2 regions of the Mesorhizobium sp. B1-1-1 genome follow, and region 1 is predicted to be linked to the other one. Evidence: predicted binding sites of a transcription regulator. Region 1 holds the regulator's gene; the other holds the start of a gene.

Region 1 (3,886 bases):
GCTGGCGATGACCTCGATTATCGCGGGAAGCGCCACGGCGCTTTTCGCCATCTGGCATTTCCAGCGCGTGTCGCCGCTCAGCCTGTTCGCCAATCTTGCCGTCATGCCGATCGTTTCTGTCGTGATGTTCCTTGCGGTTGCCAGCGCGCTGCTGATGCCGTTCGGGTTCGATGGACCATCCCTTTATCTGATGGGCAAGGGACTGGCCGCGATGATCGCCATATCAGGATGGATCTCGCAACGCTCGCCGGTCGACGCGGTCGGGTTGATTTCGCAGCAATCCGTCCTTCTGGTGGCGATCGCCCTGGTCATCGCGACGATGGCCACGACATGGCTGCGGCTGGCGGCACTTCCCTTCGCGCTCGCCGGCCTGTTGACCGTCTCGGACACGCGCACGCCGGACGTGCTGATTTCGGAGGATGCCCGCCTGGTGGCGTTGCCGATCGGCGGCGGCGAGCTCGCGATCAACCGGGCGCGCCCGAACGAATTCACCGTCGATAATTGGAAACGCGCGCTGAAGTCCGAAACCATCGTTGCGCCGGAACTGTTCGACAGCGGAGACCGACAGTTCGACATCTTCGATCCCGCGCAACTTCCGGCGGGAGCGCCTTTCTATTGCTTCACGGGCCTGTGCATGGCCCGGCATACCTCGGGGGCGATCATCGCGCAGGTGGAGGATCGCAAGGACGCCTGGAGGGCCTGCTCCTATGCGGATCTGATCGTCATCAACGACCCCGCGGGCTACGACCCCTGCCACAATCCGCTGGTTCTCGTCATCACCAAGCGGCAGCTCGCTCGTAAGGGAAGTGCCGCCGTCTTCTTCGACCGGCAATCGGCGACGGCACCGGCACGGGTCAGCTTTGCCGTCGACAGGCCATATCGGCCTTGGCACGAACAGCGAAAATTCTCACGCGAGGCAAGGGGACTGCCGCCTTACCGTAAACCCGAAAAGCCCACCGCCGACCCCGCTCAGTAGCGCCTGATCAGGCCGACCAGCTTGCCCTGCACCTTGACCCTGTCCGGTCCGAAAATACGTGTTTCATAGGCCGGATTGGCAGCCTCGAGCGCAATCGAAGCACCCTTTCGGCGGAAGCGCTTAAGCGTTGCTTCCTCCTCGTCCACCAGGGCCACGATGATCTCGCCGGGACTTGCGGTGTCGGCATTGCGGATGATGACCGTGTCGCCGTCGAAAATGCCGGCCTCGATCATCGAATCGCCCTTGACCTCCAGCGCATAGTGTTCGCCGCCCATGATCATGTCAGGCGGCACTGAAATGGAATGCGTCTGATGCTGGATGGCGTCGATCGGCACACCCGCTGCGATGCGACCCATGACCGGGATCGACACCGCTGAAACCGCATCGTCGTCATTGCCGACAGCGGGCAGACGCGAAGACGTCGCCGGCTTGATCTGCCGGCTAGGGCTGCTGCCCTGTCCGAGGCTGCCCTGGATGACGCTCGGGGAGAACTTCTTTGCCGCGTTAAGACCCGGCGCGATCGAGTCCGGCAGGCGCAGCACCTCCAGCGCGCGCGCCCGGTTGGGCAGGCGGCGAATGAAGCCGCGCTCCTCCAACGCCGTGATCAGCCGATGAATTCCCGACTTGGAGGCGAGGTCCAGCGCTTCCTTCATCTCGTCGAAGGACGGCGGAATGCCGCTTTCCTTCAGCCGTTCATGGATGAACATCAAGAGTTCATGTTGCTTGCGCGTGAGCATGGCGGCCCCCAAAGGCATTGCACGAAGGGTCTGGAACCAGAATCAGAAAACAAACCCAGAACAAACACTATCTGTTCCAGTTGTGTTCCGCAACCATTTAAAGTTTAATGAATTTGTTAAGGCGACGGAAACGAAATGCCCTCCCGCAGCCAGCATCCTGCCAGCGCGGTCCGTCGTCAATGCGCTCCCGGGCCCTTTGAAACTATTTTGGTTAATGGCCTGTGGCCCGACCGGTCTCCACTCTTGGCACAAGCCTGCAAGCTGGGTGACCGGCAAGGTGCGGGGTGCGTTTGGGCGGATTAGAAACCCCTGCGGCTCGTGAACGAAACGAAACCAAAATGCCAACTTCCTGCCGGAAAACGACGAGGCACCACCACTGGTCGCGATGGGCTGCGTTCGCTCGCTCCTTGCTTCCCGTTCGCTTGACGAAACCGTATAATAATGTACGGTTTTCGAAGAGGAACACCAATGACCACGCCGAAGCAGGCCGCGCGACGCGAACGGATAGAGGAGGCCGCCTATGCGGTGCTCCGGGAAACCGGCTACAAGAGCGCCTCCCTGCTTGCTATCGCCAAGCGGGCATCGGCCTCGAACGAAACCCTCTACAACTGGTACGGCAACAAGCAGACCCTGTTTCGATCCTTGATCGAAGCCAATGCGGGAGAGGCAAGGAAGCTGCTGGAGGACGCCCTTCACCAGGCGCGCGATCCGCTCAAAACCCTGAACTTGCTCGGGCCAGTCCTGCTGACCCTCGTGACGGGCGACAAGGCGGTGGCGCTCAATCGCGCCGCGGCCGGCGACGTCAACGATACAGGCACGCTTGGCCAATCGATCGCGCAATTCGGCCGCAATACCATAATGCCGCTTGTTGGCGACCTGCTTCGAACCGCAAGTCGGGCCGGCCTGATCGCCTGTGACGATCCTGCCGAAGCCGCCGACATCTACATCAGTCTTTTGATCGGCGATCTCCAGGTTCGCCGGATCGTTGGGGTGCTCGAGGAACTGCCTCGGGCGGAAATCGAGCAAAGATCGAACCGGGCGTTCACCCTGTTCTTGCGCCTCTATGCGGCCAGCCCTTGCCCGGGCGGCAAAACAGCCGGCCCGTTTCCAGGGCGCTCTTCTCACCGAGGAACATCGCGACCATGAGCAAAATTCCCGATCTCGCAGCGATCGAGGCAATGGACACCGCGGATCCGCTGCGTGCCATGCGTGACCGCTTCACCTTGCCCCAGGGGGTGATCTATCTCGACGGCAATTCGCTGGGCGCCGCTTCGCCCGCCGTGTTCGGCGAGCTGCAGAAGGCCGCCACGCAGGAGTGGGCGCAGGATCTCATCCGCGCCTGGAACACCGCCGGCTGGTTCGACATGCCGGTCGAACTCGGCGACCAACTCGGGCGCCTGATCGGGGCCGCCGCCGGCCAGACGGTGGTCTGCGATACCACCTCGATCAACATCTACAAGGTGCTGCATGCGGCACTCGGGATGCGGCCGGACAGGTCAGTCATCGTCGCCGAGGGGGACAGCTTTCCGACCGATCTCTATATGGCCGAAGGCGTTGCCTCGACGCGGCCGGGCACGGTGCTGCGGCTCGAGGGTGTCGATGCGCCGACCATAGAAGAACTGATCGACGAGCGGGTCGCGGTCATCCTGGTCAACCACGTCAACTACAAATCCGGGCAGTTGCGCGACATGGCCGCGCTGACGCGGACGGCACATGATGCCGGCGCGCTGATCGTCTGGGATCTCTGCCATACCGCCGGCGCCTTGCCGGTCGAGCTCGACCGTTCGAACGCCGATTTCGCCGTCGGCTGCACCTACAAATATCTCAATGGAGGCCCAGGTGCCCCGGCCTTCATCTACGCGGCCGAGCGCCACCATGGCGATGTCCGCCAGCCGCTCAGCGGCTGGTGGGGCCATGCGCGGCCTTTCGCCTTCGAACAGGGTTTTGCTGCCGGCACAGGCATCCGCCGGTTTCTCTGCGGCACGCAGCCTGTGCTGTCGATGCGCGCGCTCAAAGGGGCCCTCGATGTCTGGAACGACGTCGACATGGCAGAGGTGCGCAGGAAGAGCATCGCATTGACCGATCTGTTCATCCAGCTCGTCGAGGCAAAATGCGGCGCCTACGGCCTCGAACTCGAAGGCCCGCGCGACGGCAATGAGCGCGGCAGCCAGGT
Region 2 (3,886 bases), on a different contig from region 1:
CGCCCTGCTCCGCGACGGCAAGGTGACGCTGCTCTACGGCGCCCATGACGAGGCGCACAACAATGCCGTGGCACTGGCGGGGTATCTGAGAGGACAGTGACCTGTCCCTTAGTCATCCTCGGGCTTGACCCGAGGATCCATGCCGTGACGTCCGTCCGGAAATGCAACGGAGCAGAATCAGCACGGCTGCGACGCCCAAAAGTAACGGCATGGATCCTAGGGTCTGCGCCGCGTCGCTTCGCTCCTTGCTCCGCCCTAGGATGACGAATTGAGAGTGTACCGCGCCCTACTTCCCGACCACCGCCGCCTCATAAACATCCGGCTTGAACCCGACCAGGATGCGGTCGCCAACCTCGAGCACAGGCCGTTTGATCATCGTCGGCTTGGCCAGCATCAGTGCCTGGGCCTTCCTTTCATCCAGGCCCTGCTTATCCTTGTCCGGCAACTCGCGGAACGTGGTGCTGCCCTTATTGAGCAGCTTTTCCCAGCCGACCTTGCGGACCCAGCCATCCAGCCTGCCCGCCTCGATGCCTTCGGCCCGATAGTCGTGGAACCGGTAAGGCACGTCGTGGCCATCCAGCCAGACGCGGGCCTTCCTGATCGTGTCGCAGGTGGTGATGCCGTACATGGTGATCGTCAAAACAGGTGCCTTCCGGACTTCGAATCTGGCCGCAGATTAAGCAGCCCCGGCGCGCTTTGCCAGCGGCCCGGCAGAACCATCGAAGAGTAAGTTTCTTCAATGGCGGGCGCGCGGTCGCCGATCCGTGACGACGATGTGCATCAGGTCGGATAGCGGCCAGGACATGATCCTGGCCGCTCAGGATGCGGCGAAATGTGCCGACAGCCGAAAACCCGTCTCAATAATAGAAGCGCTCTTCGGCAATCTTGCCGTTCTTGACCGTGTACAGGCCAACCTCGTCCATGGTGACACGCTGGCCCGTGGCCTTGGGCGTTATGTCAAATGTAAAGCGCACGGCGAACTGGTCGCCGTTGACATAAGGGCCCTCGACCGAGCCGCCATGGACTTCGTTGTTTTCCTGCCACCACTGGCCTTTCTGCTTGACGGCGTCCTTGCCGCGGCAGACGGCCATCGGCCCCTCCATGGCCTCATAGCTGACGATGTCGTCGGCGTTGTATTTCTCGGCAGCACTTTCGTAGTCACCGCGCTTGAGAAGCTCCGTGAAATCCTTGGCAATTTCCGTGTTGGTCATGTGTTCCTCCTGTTCAGACGCATTGCAAATAGGGAAAGGTTGGCGGCCTGCCATCGTCGTGCCGTCTGGTAGCTGACATGCCATGTCAGGATGATGGACCGCGCGGACTATGCGAGGACGATTCCAGGCTCTCACATGGCGGGCAGTGCATCGTCCTGGCCGGTCAGCCGCCAACGTCCGGGTTGCTTGTAGGCGCCCTTCCCAATGAGACTGTGGATCAGCACAAAATCCCGGACAGTCCAGCCGATCGGATCGATCGACCGCTCGCGAATGCTGGGAACGCCCACTTCATCACGAAGCAATGTAACATGCGGTTCGATGGACCTGGTGAGAAAGGGTTTTAGCGGGCTGTCCGAGATCACCGCCGTGAGGTCACGCCAGAACTTCTGCAGCGGCGGATTGCCATCGCTGCCGCGCAGGACCAGTGCACCACCGCCAAAAGCCGACAGGCGATCGAACGAGACCTCGAAGGGCTTCGCAACGATCATCGATCCGATATGACAGGCGGCCTCTGCCAGCTCCTGCGGGTACTCCTCATGGTCGCCGAGCCCGACAAGCGAGATGTGGATGTGATTTTCCGGAACCAGCCAGCCTTGCAATCCGAACTCACGGTTCAAGGCAATGGCCTTTCGCGCGAGACGACCAGCAATCGCGCTGCCGACGAGGATGGCAAAGAACAGCCGGTGGAAATGCTTCCCGGCCTGTTCCCATCGGAAAAAGGCCTGGCCGTTCTTCGCGGTTCCGAATGCGGGTTGCCCACTCATACTGATCTCGTCCGCCAATTGACTCAGGTTGGGCATATTAGAACAAAACGAGAACAACCGCAAGCCGAAAAATGACGCAGGCGTTGGGGCTCCCGCACCGCCGCATGCATCCAACCCCTGAAGGAGTGCTTCCTTGCGGTACGCCAATCGCCGACGACGCCGGCAGATATGGCGCCTGGCTCACCACAAACGGGATAGACCTTTGACAGGAATCCGGTGAAAGTGCCGCGCCGAACCAGCGAGCCGCATTTTTAATGATCAGAGGACCGTACGCATGACAAACCCGATGCATCTGCCCGCCGAAGGCCTTTTTGTCGGGCGCGCCAGAAGCAGCGACGCCTCGCATCCCCTGGTGGTCACGGTGCGTGATGGCACCGTCTTCGACATCACGTCGAGCACGGCGCCGACCGTGCGCGATATCTGCGAGATGGCCGATCCGGCCGGTTATGTGCGCTCGGCCAAGGGCAAGCCGATCGGCTCGCTCGACGGCATCGCGGCCAACAGTTTCGAAGCCACGCGTGATCCGGCAAGGCCCTATCTCATCTCCCCCGTCGACCTGCAGGCGATCAAGGCCTCGGGCGTCACCTTCGTCGTCAGCCTTTTGGAACGCGTCATCGAGGAACAGGCGCGCGGTTCGGCGGAAAAGGCCGACGCCATCCGCGCCGACATTGCCGGGCTGATCGGCCACGATCTGTCCAAGCTCAAGCCCGGTTCGCCGGAAGCGATGGAGATCAAGGCCAAGCTCATCGCACGCGGCGCCTGGTCGCAATATCTGGAAGTGGGCATCGGCCCCGACGCCGAGATCTTCACCAAATGCCAGCCGATGGCCTCGGTCGGCTTCGGCGCCGATGTCGGCCTGCATCCCGTCTCGACCTGGAACAATCCGGAGCCGGAGATCGCCATGATCGCCGCCTCAAGCGGCAGGATCGTCGGCGCCACCATCGGCAACGACGTAAATCTGCGCGATGTCGAAGGGCGCTCCGCGCTGCTGCTCGGCAAGGCCAAGGACAACAACGCCTCCGCCTCGCTCGGCCCCTTCATCCGCCTGTTCGACGGCACGTTCTCCATCGACGACGTAAAGCGGGCCGTGGTCCGGCTGAAAGTGGAAGGTGAGGACGGGTTCTCGCTGGAGGGCGCGAGCTCGATGGCCGAGATCAGCCGCTCTCCCGAAGAGCTCGTAGCGGCTGCCATGGGCCCGCATCACCAGTACCCGGACGGCCTGGCGCTCTATCTCGGCACCATGTTCGTGCCTTCGAAGGACCGCGGCGAGAAGGGCAAGGGTTTCACCCATAAGGTCGGCGACATCGTCACCATCTCGTCGGAGAAATTCGGCGCGCTGGTCAACCGGGTGCGACTGTCGCCGGACTGCCCGCACTGGACCTACGGCGCCAGCCATCTGATGCGCGATCTTGCCAGGGCCGGCCTCCTCTAGCTCTGGGTTCGCCCGAGGGCGGTCAATCATCGCTCCGGCGACCCTCGAGGCCGGTATCGCCTGCCGCGAAAATCATCCGAACTGATGCAATCTGATGGGACCGCTGATGGCGCCCCGTCAGGCGCCGACTACGACTGACAGGCGGAGGCTTGCCATTTGTCGAAAAAGAGGATGCTCTGATCATCCAACACGGCGTTGGCGGGGAGGACGCGGTCTTGCCCGATCAAGAGGGCGGTTTCGAACTGATCAGTTTCAAACGGGAGGAAATCAAATGCTGACACGGCTAAGAGTGGTTCTATACGGCCTGCTGGTCGCGCTGACGGTCATTCCGGCGGCGGCGCAGGCCAAGACGTTCTACTGGATTTCACATGGCGGCCCGGCCGATCCGGTCTGGACCTACTTCCTTGCCGGCGCCAAGCAATGGGCCAAGGACACCGGCAATACCGTCAACACCTCGTTCCACAATGGCGACGTCGCCT

Evidence for each region. Region 1 encodes LexA, which represses DNA repair genes until DNA is damaged. Its sites were predicted from a motif close to TGTTCNNNNTGTGTTCNG; they were not measured.
Region 2: the regulator LexA is predicted to act here: its motif matches at 2,014-2,031, upstream of FJ986_RS16275 (2'-5' RNA ligase family protein).

What each region holds. Positions count from the first base shown of each region.
Region 1 is NZ_VFWW01000006.1:200,605-204,490, forward strand. It holds gene FJ986_RS14080 (ComEC/Rec2 family competence protein) at 1-976, shown strand, start outside; gene lexA (transcriptional repressor LexA) at 970-1,713, opposite strand; gene FJ986_RS14090 (TetR/AcrR family transcriptional regulator C-terminal domain-containing protein) at 2,182-2,859, shown strand; gene kynU (kynureninase) at 2,856-3,886, shown strand, end outside.
Region 2 is NZ_VFWW01000007.1:189,345-193,230, forward strand. It holds gene FJ986_RS16260 (DUF488 domain-containing protein) at 1-100, shown strand, start outside; gene FJ986_RS16265 (ArsC family reductase) at 287-640, opposite strand; gene FJ986_RS16270 (nuclear transport factor 2 family protein) at 858-1,211, opposite strand; gene FJ986_RS16275 (2'-5' RNA ligase family protein) at 1,343-1,975, opposite strand; gene FJ986_RS16280 (fumarylacetoacetate hydrolase family protein) at 2,250-3,407, shown strand; gene FJ986_RS16285 (substrate-binding domain-containing protein) at 3,679-3,886, shown strand, end outside.